DNA from 3 places in the Micromonospora haikouensis genome. Region 1 is predicted to be linked to each of the others. Evidence: riboswitches for the same ligand, from Rfam matches in the RefSeq annotation. Region 1 holds a riboswitch; each other region holds the start of a gene.
What was found. A riboswitch is a leader RNA that binds a small molecule or an ion and turns the genes downstream of it on or off. The one in region 1 is predicted to bind cyclic di-AMP.
Positions count from the first base shown of each region.

Region 2: linked by a shared signal. The riboswitch ahead of TK50_RS04560 (coiled-coil domain-containing protein) and the one ahead of TK50_RS11695 (C39 family peptidase) in region 1 are both predicted to bind cyclic di-AMP.
Region 3: linked by a shared signal. The riboswitch ahead of TK50_RS22595 (coiled-coil domain-containing protein) and the one ahead of TK50_RS11695 (C39 family peptidase) in region 1 are both predicted to bind cyclic di-AMP.

Region 1 is NZ_JXSX01000001.1:2,821,070-2,826,847, reverse strand. It holds gene TK50_RS11705 (bifunctional cytidylyltransferase/SDR family oxidoreductase) at 1-71, shown strand, start outside; gene TK50_RS11700 (CDP-glycerol glycerophosphotransferase family protein) at 114-1,814, shown strand; gene TK50_RS11695 (C39 family peptidase) at 1,962-2,834, opposite strand; cyclic di-AMP (ydaO/yuaA leader) riboswitch at 3,051-3,193, opposite strand; gene TK50_RS11690 (hypothetical protein) at 3,652-4,419, opposite strand; gene TK50_RS11685 (hypothetical protein) at 4,566-4,994, opposite strand; gene TK50_RS11680 (acyltransferase family protein) at 5,173-5,778, opposite strand, start outside.
Region 2 is NZ_JXSX01000001.1:995,840-1,001,617, reverse strand. It holds gene TK50_RS04570 (heavy metal translocating P-type ATPase) at 1-1,345, opposite strand, end outside; gene TK50_RS04565 (YibE/F family protein) at 1,700-3,139, shown strand; cyclic di-AMP (ydaO/yuaA leader) riboswitch at 3,306-3,436, shown strand; gene TK50_RS04560 (coiled-coil domain-containing protein) at 3,441-4,466, shown strand; gene TK50_RS04555 (carbonic anhydrase) at 4,584-5,294, opposite strand; gene TK50_RS04550 (helix-turn-helix transcriptional regulator) at 5,488-5,778, shown strand, end outside.
Region 3 is NZ_JXSX01000003.1:213,792-219,569, forward strand. It holds gene TK50_RS22585 (STAS domain-containing protein) at 310-672, shown strand; gene TK50_RS22590 (SRPBCC family protein) at 750-1,199, shown strand; gene TK50_RS22595 (coiled-coil domain-containing protein) at 1,249-2,319, opposite strand; cyclic di-AMP (ydaO/yuaA leader) riboswitch at 2,324-2,453, opposite strand; gene TK50_RS22600 (cation diffusion facilitator family transporter) at 2,607-3,521, opposite strand; gene TK50_RS22605 (HelD family protein) at 3,628-5,745, opposite strand.

The DNA of each region.
Region 1 (5,778 bases):
CGGGCGAGCTGCCCGCCGCGGGCGTGCCCGCCCAGGCCAGCCGGGCGTCCGCCCCGGCCACGGCCGGCTGACGGGTCGACGGCCACCGCGACGGGCGAAGGAAGCGAAGCGACATGCGTGGTGACCTGGTCAGGAAGCTGGCCGCCCGGGTGGCGGCCACCGGCCTGGCGGTGCTGGCGTTCCTCACCCTCGCCCTGACCGGGGCGACGGGCTGGGGCCTGGCGCTCGCGGTGGCGGCCCTCGCCGCCGCCGGCTGGGAGCGCCGGGTCCGCCCGGCCGCCGACAGCACCGCCGAGGCGGTGCTGCTCGCCGCCGGCATCCTCGTCGGGTACGCGCGACGGCTCGACGCCGGCTTCGACCCGGCGCTGGCGGCGACGGCCCTGGTGCTGCTGGGGCTGGTGCTGCTGGTGGGGCCGCTGCGGCAGGCCGGCGACCTGGAGATCCGGGCGGCGAACCTGCCCGTGCGGTCGTGGACCCCGTTGATCGCGGCCCGGCTGGGCGACGCCCTGCTGGTGCTGCTCGCCGTGGTGGCGCTGGCCGCCGCCCTGGTGCTGCCGGCCTGGGTCGCCCTGCTGGTGGCCCTCGCCGTCGGCGCGGGGGCCGGGGCGGTCGCGGCCGACCTGGCGAAGCGACGGTTCCGGCCCGGGGCGGGTGGCTCGGCGGTGGCCCGAGCGCTGCGGGCGCACCGGCCGGAGTTCCTGCTGCACTTCTCCGCCCCGCCCGGGTCGGAATACCAGGTCACCATGTGGCTGCCGTACCTGGAGCGGATCGGCCGGCCGTTCTTCGTGATGGTGCGGGAGCCGGAGTTCCTCGCCCCGATCGCCGCGGCCACCAGCGCCCCGGTGGTCTACTGCCCGACGCTGAAGGCGATGGACGAGGCGCTGGTGCCGAGCCTGAAGGTGGCGTTCTACGTCAACCACGGGGCGAAGAACAGCCACTGCATCCGGTTCTCGCAGCTCACCCACGTGCAGATCCACCACGGCGACAGCGACAAGGCACCGAGCGCCAACCCGGTCACGGCGCTGTTCGACCGCAACTTCGTGGCCGGGCGGGCGGCGATCGACCGGTACGCCCGCGCCGGGGTGGACATCCCGGCGGAGAAGTTCGTCGTGGTCGGCCGCCCCCAGGTCGAGTCGATCGAGGTACGCCGCGCGCCGGCCACCGGCCTGGCGAACCCGACGGTGCTCTACACCCCGACCTGGACGGGGCACCACGCCGACGCGAACTACTGCTCGCTGCCGGTGGGCGAGACGATCGTGCGGGGCCTGCTGGCCCGGGGCGCGACGGTGATCCTGCGCGCCCACCCGTACACGGGGCAGAACCCGGCGTCGGCGCGGCAGCTCGCCCGGCTCACGGAGCTGCTGGCGGCGGACCGGGCCCGCACCGGGCGGCAGCACGTCTTCGGCGCGGCGGCCAGCCGGGAGCTGTCCCTGGTCGACTGCGTCAACCGCTCCGACGCGCTCGTCTCGGACGTCTCCGGCGTCATCTCCGACTACCTCTACTCCGGCAAGCCGTACGCGGTGACGGACATGGTCGGCGACGGCGACCGGTTCGTCGAGCGGTTCCCGCTGGCCGGCTCGGGTTACGTGCTGCGGAGCGACGCGGGCAACCTCGACGAGGTGCTCGGCCTGCTGCTGGACACCGACCCGAAGGCGGCGGCCCGCTGGGGCACCCGGGCCCACTACCTGGGCGACTTCCCGGCCGAGTCGTACGCCGAGGCGTTCCTTTCGGCGGCCCGCCGGGAGCTGGAGCCGGGCTGGAACCCGCCGGCCCCGCGCGCCGCCGACGCGATGACCCACTCCCCCACCGCCTGATCGTCCCGCCTCCGATTCTTGGACAGTTGCTGTTCGCCTTGAACCGCAACTGTCCAAGGATCGAGGCCGCCCCCGCCTACCCGGAGACGGCACCGGCCCCGGCTCTCTGCGGAGGAGAGCCGGGGCCGGTGGGGGGGGAGGGTGATGTCAGGCCGAGTAGCCCCGCGTCGCCGCCCAGTGGGCCAGCGCGGCGGTGCTGATCCAGTACGCCGGGACGGCCGGGTCCGCCGAGTCGGCGATCCGCACGGTGCGCCCGGAGTCGCGGTAGCCCACGACGGCGATGTAGTGGCCGCCGGGGAACGAGTGCCAGCCGCCGTCGACGTCGGTGGCGTCGCCGGCGATGTTGACCACGACGCCGCGACCGGCGCTGACCGCCTTCACCACGTCGGCCCGGAGCCGCTCCGTCTCCGCCGGGGTGGCGGCGCCGCCGGGGATCAGCCGGGTCCGGTACGGCTCGCCCTTGACCATCTCGTTGAGCACACGGGTGGTGTCGTAGGCCGAGTTGGTGCCCATCTCCGTGGTGCCGAGGCGCGCGGCCAGGTCGTCCTGGGTGCCGTCGACACCGGTGGCGGAGAGCGCGTTGCGCACCGCAGCCGGGCCGCAGTAGTAGTAGGTGCTCTGGGCCTCGTAGTCGTAGTCGAGGACCTTGGACGACGGCGGCTTCGGGGCCGCGGGCTTCGCCGTGGTCTTCTTCGGCGTCGCCGAGGCCGTCAGGTCGGGGTTCGGGGCCGCCGAGGTGGCGCTCGGCGACGGCGCGGCGCTGCTCGGGGCAGCGAGCGGCGCGGCGATCCGGGCCTGGGCGCGGCTGGCCGCGCCGTCGAGGCGGGGTGCCACCTCGGCCACGGCGGCGTTGGTGGTCCGCTGCGGGGCGGGGGCGTCGTCGTCGACGGCGGCGAGCAGCGCGCCGGTGCCGGAGGCCAGCAGCAGCGCCGCGGCGGAGCCGGCGACGACCTGGTACGGGCGTTCCGTGGCGAGTCGCCGCAGGTGCCGCTTGAGCTGATCGTTCACGTGTTCCTCCACGGGACGGGGCGGAAGCGGAGGCACCCGGGCGCGCGTCGGCGCACGGCGGCGGACGGTGTCCGCGGCCGGTGGGGTCCGCTTTCTGGGGCGCCCGCTCAGGCGGGCGTACGCAGGGGTGCGACGGTCAGTGCGCCGGCTCGGCGGCGGCGGACACGGGCACCGGGCTCCGTGGTGGAGGAACAACCCGGGGGGTGGGGTCGTGCTGCACGAGGATGGAACTCCTTCCGATACCGCCTACCGGGTTAGCTGACGGATTCGGGCGGGAAGATCGCCCTACCGCAGGCCGTGGCCCGCGGATTCACCCCGGACGTGCAATGGGTCCCCGGTTCGTGATCTTCACGATTGAGCGGGTCGGCGCGGCGTCGCCTCTTGCGATCGGGTACCGCACCAGACGGGCCGACACTACTGGCCGACGGAAGTCCTGCCAACCCCCCGCCACCTGCTTAAACGTCCGCTGACCGACCCATTTACGGGGCATTCGGAGACTGACGCGACTCAATGGGACTGCCGACCCATCCGACGCCAGCGGACCCGCAACGGGACGACGCGCCGCGAATCTCGGCGATTACCGCCCCCGATCAAACCGAATGGCCCCGCCTGCCCGATCCCACCCCACCATGACCCGCCTCACACCCCCGCCCTGCCCCCGCCCTGCCCCCGCCCTGCCCCCGCCTCGGTGATCAAGAGAAAAGCGTCAGAGTTGATCTCCACGATGACGCAAACCTCTTGATCACGGCGGTCACCGCAGTGACCACGGTCACGACGGTCACGGCGGTCACGGCGGTCACGGCGGTCACCACCACCGCGGTTTCCGCGGTTACCGTGCCGGGGCGGGGCGGGGTGGGCGCCAGCCGGTGATCCCGAGGACCCTGCCGGAGGCCGTGGCGCTGGTCGCCGGCGCGTGGGCGGGCCGGGCGCGCTCGGCGGCGGCGTACGCCTCGGCGGCCAGCGCCCGGGCGGCCTCGGCCGCCAGTTCGGCGTCGCCCCACGCGGCCCGCTCGCGTGCGGCGGCGGCACGGTAGCGGGCCAGCCTGCCGTCCCGGACGGCCCGGGCCAGGACGACCTCCTGCTCCACCGGGTGCAGCCGGGGGTCCCAGCCGCCCCGGCGGGCGAAGACGTCGCAGAGCTGCCCGATGGACAACTCGCCCCGCAGGTGGGCCGCCGTGGCGGCGTGGTGCAGCCAGCGCTCCCGGGCCGCGTACTCGGCGGGGGTACGCGGGGTGTGCGGCGTCGGCAGCGCGCCCGCGTCGCGGAAGCGTCGGGCGGCGGTCTCCGCCTCGTCGTACGCCTGCCAGGCCCGCTCGGCGGCGTCCTGGGCGGCCGTCCAGGCGGCCCGTCGGCGGCGGGCGTTCTGCGCCGCCCCGGCGGCGGCCACCGCCACCTCCTCGGCGTACCGGCGCAGGTCTGCGGCGGCCGGGGCGGGCGGGGCGGCGGGCCGGACCGGGGGCTCGACGGCGGGCGGGCGGTCCCGCTCGGGGCGGGCGACCAGCACGGCGAGCACGGTGAGCGCCAGCACGAGCAGCACGGACCAGATGGCGGCGGCCAGCGGCACCTCGGTCAGGAACTGGTAGAGAACGATGTCCATGGTCGGCACCTCGCGGGCAGGGGAGGCGGAAAGGGATCCGGGCCGCCGCCGGGCGGGACGCCTACGGCGTACGGGCCCGGCGGCTGGGGCGGCGGTGGGTGAGGGTCGTCGGCGACGGTGGTGGCGGGCGCGGCCCGCCGCGTGGCTCAGGCGGCCGGCGGCGCGCGGGGGCCGACGGCGGCGGGGACGAGCCCGGTCGGCACCCGCTGCGGGGCCGGCGCGGCGACCTGCGGGGGCCCGGCCTCGGCGGGCGGCGGCACGTCGGCGGGCGGCCACGGGCCGGCGGCACCCGCTGCGGCGGTGGAGCCGGCGGCGATGGAGCCAGTGACGGTGGACCCGGCGGCGGATGCCGCGACGGTGCGGGCCTCCGCGACGGCGACGGACCCCGCAACGGAGGCGGCGACGGCAGGGCTGGAGCCGGCCTGGCCGGGGTCGACGCTGGCGGGGAGCATCGTGCCCGGCGGCAGCGACGCGGCACCGAGGGAGAACGCGACCACGACGGCGAGGGTCGCCAGCATCCGCGCCGTCCAGCGCGCGACCCACCACAGGGGACAGGTCAGCGCGACGGGAAGCACCCGTCCACGCTACCGCCACCGGCCGCGCCACGCACCGCCGGCGAGCGTGTCACCTGCTGAACGCGGCGTGGCGCACCACGGACGACGCACCACTGGCCACGCACCACCGCCACGCGTCACCGGCGGCGGGGTCAGGGGCCGGGTCGGCGGCGGAGCAGGGGCAGGGGCAGGCGGCGGGTCAGGCGGCGGCGGCCGGGGCGCGGGGTCGGCGCGGCGGCCCGAGCCGGCGGGTCAGCGGCATCTCCACCCACCGGTGCAACAGCGCGGCCAGGCCGAGGTTGACCAGCAGGAAGCCGACCGCCGCCAGCGGGCCCCACCAGCCGGGCAGCCCCGTGCCGAGCCGGTCGGCCAGCCGCAGGACGGTGATCATGACGAAGACGTGCACCAGGTAGAAGGCGAAGGAGACCTCGCCGAGCCAGACCATCGGCCGGGACCGCCACGGCGTCCGCGCGCCGCGCACGTCCGCGTCGGCGGCGGCCACGATGACCAGCAGGTACGCCGCCGCGAGCAGCGCCGCCCACAGCTCGGCGCGGATCCACTGGGCGGCGACCACCCAGGTGACGACGAACATGACGCTGGCGGCGGTGAGCCCCGGGCCGCGCCAGCGCCCCCGGCGCAGCAGCTCGGCGGCGGCCACCCCCATCCAGAACTCCAGGGACCGCACGACCGGGAAGATCTGGGTGAACCACCAGGTGCTCTCCTGCGGCACCAGGCGCTGCCCCGGCCAGAGCGCCACGATCAGCAGCGGCACGGCCGCCACCACCGCCCACAGCGCCCCGACCGG
Region 2 (5,778 bases), 1.8 Mb from region 1:
TGGGGAGGCCCACGCCCAGCTCGCGCAGCAGGGCCGGCCCGCCCACGGCGTACTCCGTGCCGTCGATCGTGGCCCGCACCCCACGGCCCGGCAGGGCGCGGAAGCCGGTGGCCGGTGCGGGGCCGCCGCGCTGTTCGGCGGCGGCGACGATCGCGCGGGCCAGCGGGTGCTCGCTGTCCGCCTCGACGCCGGCGGCCAGCCGCAGCAGCTCGTCCTCGCCGGTGCCCGCGACGGCCGCGACGCCGGTCACGGCGTGCTCGCCCCGGGTGAGGGTGCCGGTCTTGTCGAACAGCACCGCGTCGACGGTGCGCATCCGCTCCAGCGCGAGACGGTTCTTCACCAGGATGCCGGAGCGCGCCGCCACCGCCGTAGACAGCGCGATGACCAGCGGGATCGCGAGCCCCAGCGCGTGCGGGCAGGCGATGACCAGCACCGTGACGGTCCGCACGACGGCCTCGTCGGTGTCGCCGAGGAGGGACCAGACCACGACCGTCACCACGGCGGTGGCGGTGGCGACGTAGAACAGCCAGGCCGCGAAGCGGTCCGCGAGCACCTGGGCCCGGCCGCTGGAGCGCTGGGCCTCGGCGACCATGCGCTGGATGCCGGCGAGGGTGGTCTCCTCGCCGGTGGCCTGCACCTCGACCCGGAGCGCGGAGTCCGTGGCCACCGTGCCCGCCACCACCCGGTCGCCGACCGACCGGGCGACCGGGCGGGACTCGCCCGTGATCATGGATTCGTCCAGCTCGGCGGCTCCGTCGACGACCCGGCCGTCGGCCGGCACCCGACCGCCGGGCCGGACCAGCAGCACGTCGCCGACGTGCAGCGCGGCCACGGGGACCCGCTCGGTGCCGCCGTCGGGCCCGACCCGCTCCGCGTCGTCGGGCAGCAGCGCGGCCAGCGCCGCGAGGGCGCCCCGGGCCTGGCCGATCGCCTTCATCTCCTGCCAGTGCCCGAGCAGCATGATGGTGACCAGCGCCGCCAGCTCCCACCAGAAGTCCAGGTCGAACGCGCCGGCGCTGGTGGCCAGCGACGCGGCGTACGCCACGCTGATCGCCATCGCGATGAGCAGCATCATCCCGGGTGCCCGGTCGCGCAGCTCCCGGACCGCGCCGACCAGGAACGGCCACCCGCCCCACCAGAAGACGGCCGAGCCGAGCACCGGGCCGACCAGGGCCCGGCCGGGAAACTCCAGCGAGTAGCCGAACCAGTCCATCACCATGTGGCTGGTGACGACGATCGGCAGGGTCAGCGCGAGGCAGACCCAGAACCGGCGGCGGAACATCTCCGGGTCGTGCCCGGCGTGCTTGTCGTGCCCGCCGTGTCCGGCGTGCTCGTCGTGGGCCATGTCTCCAACATGCCCTGCCGGCCGTCGAATCGGCAGGATGTCGGCCAGATGGCGGTATCAGGGCGGCCGGAACACCGCCATGTCGCCGACATGGTGTCGGCCGACCTGCGTTCGCAGGTGAGGGTGGCTACGATTCCGGGCGATGGGACGTGGGATCCCGCTCCGGGCGGTCCGCAGGGCGGAGACCGGGCCGCCGGTGGGGCGGGGCTTCGGGCGACCCGCGGGACGGGCAGGTCCTCCGGCGGCCGGCCCGGTGCGGTCGTCCGGGCAGCCGGCCCGGATCGATCGCCCGCGACGCTGAACCGTCCGGGCCGCCGAGCCGTATCCCGCGCTGACACCGTTTGGAGATCGTCGATGGGCGCCGACCACAACCGACCCGCTCCGCCCACCCCACCGGGGGTGCGGCGGGTCCTCGTCGCGACCGTGGTGCCCCTCTTCGTGCTCACCGTGATCGCGGCGGTCGTCCTGTGGCCCCGCGACGGCGGTCCCGAGGTCGACGGCGGTTCGCCGGTGCCCCGCTATCACGGCACGGTGACCCGGGTGGTCACCGAGGAGTGCCCGCCGCAGCCGGAGACGCCGGAGGGCGGCGGGCCGGGCGTCGCGGACGGCCCGTGCGGCACGGTGACCGTCCGGGTGGAGCAGGGGCCCGACGCCGGGCAGCAGGTCGAGACGCCGATCCCGACCGGCCCCGGCGCGCCCACCGTAGCCGTCGACGACCGGATCGTGCTGGTGAAGCTGACCGACCCGGCCGACCCGGCGGCGAGCACCTACAACATCGCCGAGCACCAGCGCGGCGCCCCGCTGATCTGGCTGGCGGTGGTGTTCGCGCTGGCGATCGTCGCGTTCGGCCGCTGGCGGGGGGTGGCCGCCCTGGCCGGGCTCGCCGCCACCTTCGCCATCCTGCTGACCTTCGTGCTGCCCGGCATCGGCGCGGGCGGGTCGCCGCTGCCGATCGCCGTCGTCGGCTCCGCGTTGATCATGTTCGTGGTGTTGTACCTCACCCACGGGGTCACCGCGCAGACGTCGGTGGCCGTCCTCGGCACCCTGGGCAGCCTGGTGCTCACCGGCCTGCTGGGCACCCTGGCCACGGCGGCCACCCACCTCACCGGGTACGGCAGCGAGGACGCCACCACCCTGTCGATGTTCCGGGGCGACGTGGACCTGCACGGCCTGCTCCTGGCCGGCATCATCATCGGTTCGCTCGGGGTGCTCGACGACGTCACCGTGACCCAGGCGGCCACGGTCACCGAGCTGGCGCACGCCAACCCGGGGCTGTCCCGGTTGCAGCTCTACCGGGCGGCCACCCGCGTCGGCCGGGCGCACATCGCCTCCACGGTCAACACGATCGTGCTGGCGTACGCGGGCGCGTCGCTGCCGCTGCTGCTCCTGCTCACCGCCGACTCCCGCCCCGTGACCGAGATCCTGACCAGCGAGTTCCTCGCCCAGGAGATCGTCCGCAGCGCGGTCGCCACGCTGGGCCTGATCGCCGCCGTGCCGCTCACCACCGGGCTGGCCGCCGTGGTCACCGCAGCGGGGCGCACGGCGGCGGGACACACGGCTGAGGGGCACACCGCTGAGGGGCACACCGCCGCGTCCCGGCCCGGCCCGGCGGACGGCGGGGACGTGCCGGCGGCGCGTACCCCCGGGGGCGGGCGGCGGACCGCGGACCGCAATCTCGCGCTGGAGGCGCTCGGCGGCGGCCGGGCGGCCGAGGGGTTCCCCGACGACCACGCCCCCACCCACCCCCCGGCCGGACGGCCGCACCGAGAAGGAGGCACGGACACCGCATGGTGACACTTCACAGCGTGACCGGTGGCGGCATCCGCCCTGAGAAGCGCATCACTGATTACCGATGGCGATTACGAAATGACGCTTTTAGTCGGCATCCGGACGTAGCTCCCCGCATGGGCTCTCGGGTAACCTCGCTGCCGGTCACCGCCGAAGGCGCGAAGCGGCGCCTGCGGTGCCGCCGCCCAATCGCCGCAAGGCGAGCCGGGGAACCAGGTGCCCGGGGTGAATCCGCGCGAGCGGTAGGGGCCGCTTCCGCCCCGAACCCGTCAGCTAACCCGGTCGGCGGTCGATGGAAGGGAACATTGTGACGGCACCCCTGCACCGCTGGTTGACACCCGTGGTGGCCGTGCTCGCTGCCCTGGCGGTCGTCGCCGGGCCGGCCGCCCCGGCGCTCGCCCTGCCCGCCGCCGCCCCCCAACCCTCGGGGCACGAGGAGGACGACGAGCCCCAGCTCATCACCGACGTCATCGAGGCGACGAACCGGGACTACGCCCAGGCGAAGTCGAAGCTCGAGAAGTCCAAGAAGCGCCAGGCCCAGCTCGCCGACGAGGTGCGCAAGGCCCAGGAGGAGCTGGACGCGCTCGCGCCGCAGGTCGGCGAGATGGCCGCGCAGTCGTACCGGACCGGCCGGGTCGGCGCGATGGCGATGCTGCTGGAGAGCAACACACCGGACTCGTTCGTCAAGCGCGCCTCGGCCCTCGACGAGCTGAACATGGTCAACGCCAACAAGCTGGCCGAGGTCAGCGCGGCGAAGAACCGCGCCGAGCAGGCCAAGCTCGCGCTCGACGCCGAGGTGCGCGAGCAGCAGAAGCAGGCGTCGGTCATGGCGAAGAAGAAGTTCGACGCCGAGAAGGCACTCGCCCTGGTCGGCGGCAAGGGCTTCACCGGCGGCCTGGTCAACGCCACCTCCCCGGTCGCGAGGATCGGGCCGGGCCGGACGTCGGACGGCGACTGGCGGCCCGAGTCGTGCAGCGAGAACGACCCCACCACCTCCGGCTGCATCACGCCCCGCACCCTGCACGCCTACAAGGAGACCAAGCGGGCCGGCTTCAACCGGTTCGTGGGCTGCTACCGGCCGGGCGGGCCGTGGGAACACCCCAAGGGCCGGGCCTGCGACTGGTCGCTCCAGAACAGCGGGTTCTCCCCCTGGCACAACAACGACACCCGGATGTACGGCAACAACCTCGCCGCGTTCCTCATCCGCAACGCCGACCGGCTCGGCATCTACTACGTCATCTGGAACCGGCAGATCTGGTTCCCGGCGACCGGCTGGAAGTCCTACAGCGGGCCGTCCAACCACACGGACCACGTGCACATGTCGCTGCTCTGACGCGGCGCGCCGCGCACGACGAGAGGGGCCGTCCCGCTGTGGGGGCGGCCCCTCTCGTCGTGTCTCGGGCGGCGGTGCGCGTCAGGGCCGGGGTGAGCGCCGGGCGGCGGGGGTGCGTCAGGCGGCGGCGCGGGCCGGGGTGGCGTCCGCCGCCATGGCGGCCGGCACGGCGGCCACCGTCCGCACCCCGCCGGCACTGAGCCGGTACGACATCCCGACGACCGCGCAGCGGCCCGCGTCGACCTCGGCGGCCAGCACGGGCGACCGGTCGAGCATCGCCTCGACCGTGCACGCGATGTGGATGTCGATGATCTCGTCGATGCCCTCGACGCCCCGCTCGGCGGCCCGGTGCAGGCTGGGCACCACGGCGTCCACCACGGCCCGCAGGTTGCCGGCGGGCTCGCTGCCGGTGCCGGCCGCCGCCTTGGCCGCCTGCACCGCCCCGCAGGAGTCGTGGCCGAGCACCACCACCAGGGGGGTGCCCAGCACGGTCACGGCGTACTCGACGCTGCCCAGCACCTCGGGGCCGACGGTGTGCCCGGCGGTGCGGACCACGAAGAGGTCCCCCAGGCCACGGTCGAAGATGATCTCGGCGGCGAGGCGGGAGTCGGAGCAGCCGACGATCACCGCGAACGGGTGCTGCCCGTCGGCGACGGCCGCCCGGTGGTCGGCGTCCTGGTTGGGGTGGCGCGGCGTTCCGCTGACGAAGCGGTGGTTGCCGGCGTGCAGCTCGGCGAGGGCCCGGGCCGGGGTGCAGGCAGCGCCCGGCTCGCCCGGTCGCCCGACGGACGAGAGGGGGTCTAGCTGCCCGGAGCCCGCCTGAGCCATCGACATGCTGGAATGCTCCATGCCCCATCACCTCGTCATTCACGCGCACGACCAGTTCCCCCACGGTCACACGCAGCGAAAGGCACGTCAAGCGTTACGTGATACACATTTCCTGCTTTGGGAAGGGGTTGCGCAGGCCCGCGCTCCGGCCCGCGTCGGCCCAGGGGCGTGGGCGTCGTCGCCGAGCCCTAACATGTCCGACATGGCGACGACAGCAGGCGGGAACGGGAACACCCGGAACTGGACGTTCCTCACCAACCACGGCCACGTCCTGCTCGCCATCGCCCGCAACCCGACCGCCAGGCTGCGCGACGTCGCGGACGAGGTGGGCGTGACCGAGCGCGCGGCGCAGGCGATCGTGGCCGACCTGGAGGCCGGCGGCTACCTGCGGCGGACCCGGGTCGGCCGGCGCAACGAATACACGGTCAACCCCAGCGGCCACTTCCGCCACCCGGCCGAGGCGGACCGCCAGGTCGGCGACCTC
Region 3 (5,778 bases), on a different contig from region 1:
GTCGCCGATGCTAGGCGGGGCGGGCAACGGTGGCGGGTCCCGCCCGTGGCGGCCGGGTGGGCACACGCCCGGGGTGCGGGGTGCGCGCAAAGGTCGGAGGGGACCGCTACCCTGGGTCGGCGACACCGGCCCCCGGGCTGGTCGTCCGGCAAACAGGATCTGAAAAGTCCGGATAAGGGCAACGTGTTTTGCCCTGATCCACGAATTGCTCATCCCGAGGGGTGGCGACCGAGGCCATCGGAGGAATACTCTCGGTCGCGGCCCGCGTACTGATGAGGCGCCCGTCAACGGGCGAGTGGAGGTGCTCGCGTGAGCCTGTCGATCGTGAAGTCGGTTCTTTCCGGTGGTGTCATCGAGATCGCCCCGCGCGGTGAGATCGACGTCGACACCGCGTACGAGGTGCGTGAAGCCATCGCCGAGGTGCTCACCAAGGGGCGGCCCGCCCGCATCGAGCTGAACATGCGTCTCGTCACCTTCATCGACTCGGTCGGCATCAGCGCGATGGTGGCCGGCTTCCAGACCGCCGAGGTCAGCGGGGTGAAGCTGGTCGTCACCGAGCCGAGCCGCTTCGTGCACCGGCAGCTCTGGGTGACCGGCCTGCTCGGGCTCTTCGGTGCCCCGGAGCCCTACCTCGCGGGCACGGCCACCCCCGAGGTGCTGCCGGGCGCCTGACGCGGCTGCCGGCGCTGGTCCACGTGCCGGGGCCTCCGACCCTTCCCCCACGCCCCCGGGTGGGGGACGATCGACGGATGCCCCGGCGCGACAGCTTCCAGTACTCGGTCCAGGCCCGCTGCTCGCGGGCGGAGGCGGTGGCGCTGCTCAGCGATCCCGCCCGGCAGACCGAGCTGCATCCGTTGATCACGCGGGTGCGCCGGCTGTCGCCCCGACCGGGCGCACTGGCCAGCTACGCGATCACCGACCAGCTCGCCGCCGGGCCGGTGCGCTTCGGCGTGACGTACCAGGCGGACGTGCTGGTGGTGACCGACGACGAGATCGTCACGGTGGCCCGGCAGCGGCCGGCCACGACGGTGCGTAACCACACGCGGCTGCGCGACGAGCCGGACGGCCTCGTCCGCGTCGATGTGGAGATCACCCTGGTCGCACCGACGCCGCTGTTCGCGTACGCCTTCCGGCAGGCCCGCTCGGCGCACCTCGGGCTGGCCCGCCGGCTCGGCGAGGTGCTCGGCCGGGCGGCGTAGCGCCCCGGCGACCGTCCCGTCGGGGGAGGGCCGCCGGGGCGGTCGCGGGTCAGATCACCGACAGGTGCACGTGGTTGGTGTGGTCGCTGGACGGGTCCCCGTTTCCGCCGCTGTACGCCTTCCAGCCGCTGCTGGGCAGCCAGATCTGCTTGAACCAGATCACGTACAGCACGGCGAGCCGGTCGGCGTTGCGCACGAAGTACGCGGCCAGGTTGTTGCCGTAGGTGCGGTCCCCGCCGCTGGCCACGCCGCCGAAGCCGCCCTTCTGCGCGGCGAAGTCGCAGGCCCGGCCCTTCGGGTGCTCGCCTGAGCCGCCGGGCCGGTAGCAGGAGACGTACCGGGTGAAGCCGGCGGCCTTGGCCTGGTTGAGCGCGTGCAGGGTGCGCGGGGTGATGCAGCCGTTGGCGGGGGTGGGGTCGTTGACGCTGCACGACTCCGCCGGCCAGGAGCCGTCGGAGTTGCGCTTCGCGGGGGTGGCGTTCGCGCTGGAGGTGCCGCCTGGGCTGGACCCGCCGCCGCTGCTGCTGGCCTTGTTGTTGGCCACGGTGAGGGCCCGCTCGGCCTGCTCCTTGCGCTTGCCCATCAGCGCGACCTGCTTGCGCTGCTCGCGGATCTCGCCGTCGAGGGCCTGCCGGGTCTTCGTCGCCTCGTCCCGGGTGGTCAGCAGCTCGCGCAGCGCCCGGTCCTCGTTCGCGGCGATCGTGTCGAGCGCGGCGGCCCGGTCCAGGAACCCCTCGGGGGAGCTGCTGTCGAGCAGCACCGAGGCGGCGGTGAGCCGGCCCTTCTTGTACGCCACCCCGGCGATCTCGCCGACCTTGGCGCCGCGGGTGACCAGCTCGGCCTCGACCGTCTTGAGCTGGCCGCCGAGCTGCTGCTGCCGCTTCACCGACCGGTCGAGGGCGGTCTTGGCCTCCAGGTAGCCCTTGCTCGCCGCCTCGAGCTGGGCGCGCAGGGCGGGCGTGCCGCCCTCCTCGTCGTCGCCGGGTGCGGCGAGCAGGCCGACGGGCGGCGCGGCCCCGGCCGGCGTCACCGGCGCGACCCCGAGGCCGACGGCGAGCGTCAGCACCAGCGCCGCCGCCACCCGGGCGGCGAGCCTTCCTACAGGTGCCACTACTGGCATATGCGTGTCCTTCCGTCAGCCGCCGACCGGGTTAGCTGACGGGTTCGGGACGGAAGATCCCTACCGCTGGAGCGGATGCACCCCACAAACATGGTTCCCCGGCTCGCCCGCAGGCGATTAGGCGGCGGCCACCACAGGCGCCGGAGGGCGCCGCCCGGCGATGGCCGGGGCCGAGCCTACCGGTGCGCGTGGGACCAGCGCTGCTTCCGTGACGGAGGGTACGCGGATGAAACCTGTCAAGTCAGTCATTCGGCCACGAATGTCGCGAAAATTGATGAGCCTCGGTCTCACCAGCCGGCCGGCCCGCAGCCGTCGCGGGCGGCTCCCGGCTCGACCTGCAGGGTGGCGTGCTCGATGTGGAAGTCCTCGTGCAGGGCGGTGCGGGCGGCGGTCAGCACCGCGCCGACCTCCGCGCCGGGCGCCATGGTCAGGTGGGCCGAGGCGACCTCCATGCCGGAGGTCAGCGTCCAGACGTGCAGGTCGTGCACCTCGACCACGCCGGGCACGGCGGCCAGCCGGTCGTGCACGGCGGTCACCTGGAGGTGCTCCGGCGCGGCCTGCACCAGGATGCGCACCGCGGCCCGCCCGAGCCGCCAGGTGCGGGGCAGGATGAACACGCCGATCGCGACGGCCACCGCCGGGTCCGCCCACCACCAGCCGGTGGCCATGATCAGCGCCGCCGCGCCGATCACGCCGACCGACCCGAGCAGGTCGCCCAGCACCTCCAGGTACGCCCCGCGCAGGTTGATGCTCTCCTTCGCCCCGCTGCGCAGCAGGGCGAACGCGGCGACGTTGGCGAGCAGGCCCAGCACCGCCACCACGAGCATCGGGCCGGTGGTGACCTCGGGCGGGTCGCCGAAGCGGCGGACGGCCTCGACGAGGACGTAGACGGCGACGCCGCTGAGCAGCAGGGCGTTGCCGAGCGCGGCGAGCACCTCCAGCCGGTAGAGCCCGAACGTGCGCTGCGGGTCGGCGGTGGCCCGGCGGGTGGCGGTGATCGCGGCGAGCGCCATGCCGATGCCGAGCACGTCGGTGAACATGTGCCCGGCGTCGGAGAGCAGCGCCAGCGAGCCGGTGCCGAGCGCGGTCACCGCCTCGACGATCATCAGCGCGGCGAGCAGCGCGAACGCCGCCCAGAGTCGACCCGAGTGGCGGTCCGCCGCGTTCGCCGCCCCGTGGTGGTGGTCATGACCTGCGCCCACGCCCACACCCTCCGTCCGTGATCCCCGCCCGGCCCAATCTATGCTCACATCGCAATATGTGCAAGTGATCGACAGCGGTCCGGCCGGGGAACGGCCGGGCGCCGGATCAGCCCGTGGGTTCGACGGTGACGAGGCGCTGGGTCGCCCGGGACAGCGCCACGTACAGCGTCCGCACGCCCGACCCCGGGTCGGCCCGGATCTCGCCCGGGGCGACCAGCACCACCCCGTCGTACTCCATGCCCTTGGCCTGGAGGCTGGTCACCACCTGCAGGCGCGGCGCCGCCCGGCCCGCCAGCCAGCCCGCCACCTCGTCGCGGCGCGGCACCGGCGTGATCACCCCGACCGTGCCCTCCACCTCGCCGAGCAGGTCGCCGACCGCCGCGACGGTCGCCGCCGCCAGTTCGGCCGCCGGCACGGTCAGCTCGACCGGGGCCACGCCGGTGGACCGCACCGCGCGGGGCAGCGCCAGGTCCGGGTAGAGCCGGCGGATCTCCGCCTCCGCCACCGCGAAGATCTCCGCCGAGTTGCGGTAGTTGGTGGTCAGCTCGAACTGGTGCCGCCGGCGGCGGCCCAGCGCCGCGTCCCGGGCCCGGGTCAGCTCCTCCGGGTCCCCCGTCCACGCGGTCTGCGCCGGGTCGCCCACCACCGTCCAGGACGCCAACCGGCCACGCCGGCCGATCATCCGCCACTGCATCGGCGACACGTCCTGCGCCTCGTCGACCACCACGTGCGCGAAGTCGCGGTAGTCCTCGGGCCGCTCCCGGGCCGCCTCCCGCGCCGCGCGCTGCCGGTCGGCATGCGTGCTCAGCTCGCGTACGCCCCCGGCGAGCTGGAACGGGTCGCGCCTCGCCCGCTTCGGCTGCAGCGGCTTGCCCAGCAGCGCGTCCAGCTCGTCGAGCAGGGCGACGTCGGCGATCGTGAGCCCCTCGACGTCCAGCGCCCGGTACGCCTCGACGAGCAGGCCGACCTCCGCCCGGGACAGCACCCCGGCGGCGTACCGCCGCAGCCGGTCGGGGCGGGCCAGCCAGCCCAGCACGTGCCGGGGGTGCAGCCGCGGCCACCACGCCTTGAGGAACTCGCGGAACTCGGGCCGCTCGGCGATCTCGTCCTCGAACGCGCGCTGCTCCGGCAGCCGGCCGATGCCCAGCCGCCGGGCCTGCGCCCACAGCGCCGCGAACACCCCGTCGAAGCCCGCCCGGCGCGACTCGTTGCGGCGGGCACCCCGGCCCAGCGCCCGGTCCCGGATGCCGTCGAGCTCTCGGCGGTCGAGCCGCAGCAGCTCACCCCGGTAGAGCAGGCGCAACTCGCCAGGCCCGCCCGGCACCGCGTCCCGCACCGCCCGCTCCAGCACCCGGCGCATCCGCAGGGAACCCTTCACCGCCGCCACCTCCGGCGGGTCGGTGCGCGTCGCGCCCATCCCCGGGAACATCGACCCCAGCGAGCGCAACGTCGCCGTCTCCTCGCCCAGCGACGGCAGCACCGAGGCGATGTACTCCACGAACACCGCCGACGGGCCCACCACCAGGATGCCGCCGCCCGCGTAGCGGCTGCGGTCGGAATAGAGCAGGTACGCCGCCCGGTGCAGGGCCACCGCCGTCTTGCCCGTGCCCGGCCCGCCCGAGACGATCGTGACCCCGGAGGCGGGGGAGCGGATCGCCTCGTCCTGCTCGCGCTGGATGGTGGCCACGATGTCCCGCATCCCCCGGCCCGTGGCCCGGGACAGGGTCGCCAGCAGCCCGCCGTCGCCCACCACCGCCATGTCCGGCGGTGCCGCCGCCGGATCCAGCAGGTCGTCCTCGATCCGGGTCACCCGCTCCGCCGACGAGGAGATCGTGCGCCGCCGCACCACGCCCAGCGGCTGGGCGGGCGTCGCCTGGTAGAAGGCGGCGGCGGCCGGGGCCCGCCAGTCCACGACCAGGGTCTCGGCGTCCTCGCCGCGCACCCCGAGCCGCCCCACGTGCAGCACCTGCCCCTCGCGCAGGTCCAGCCGGCCGAAGACCAGCCCCTCGTGCTCGGCGTCGAGCACGTGCCGGCGCTGGGCGGCGTGGAAGACCATCGCGTCCCGCTCGACGAGCGCCCCGAAGTTGCCCACCCGGGCCAGGCGGTAGCCGTCCTTCTCGGCCTGCGCGGCAAAGTGGCGCAGCTCGGCGAGGCGGGCGTACACCCGGTCGAGGTGCCGCTGCTCGGCGGCGATCTCCTGCTCCAGGGTCGTGCGGTCGGTCAACGTACGGGCTCCTCGCAGACGGCGGCGTCGGCC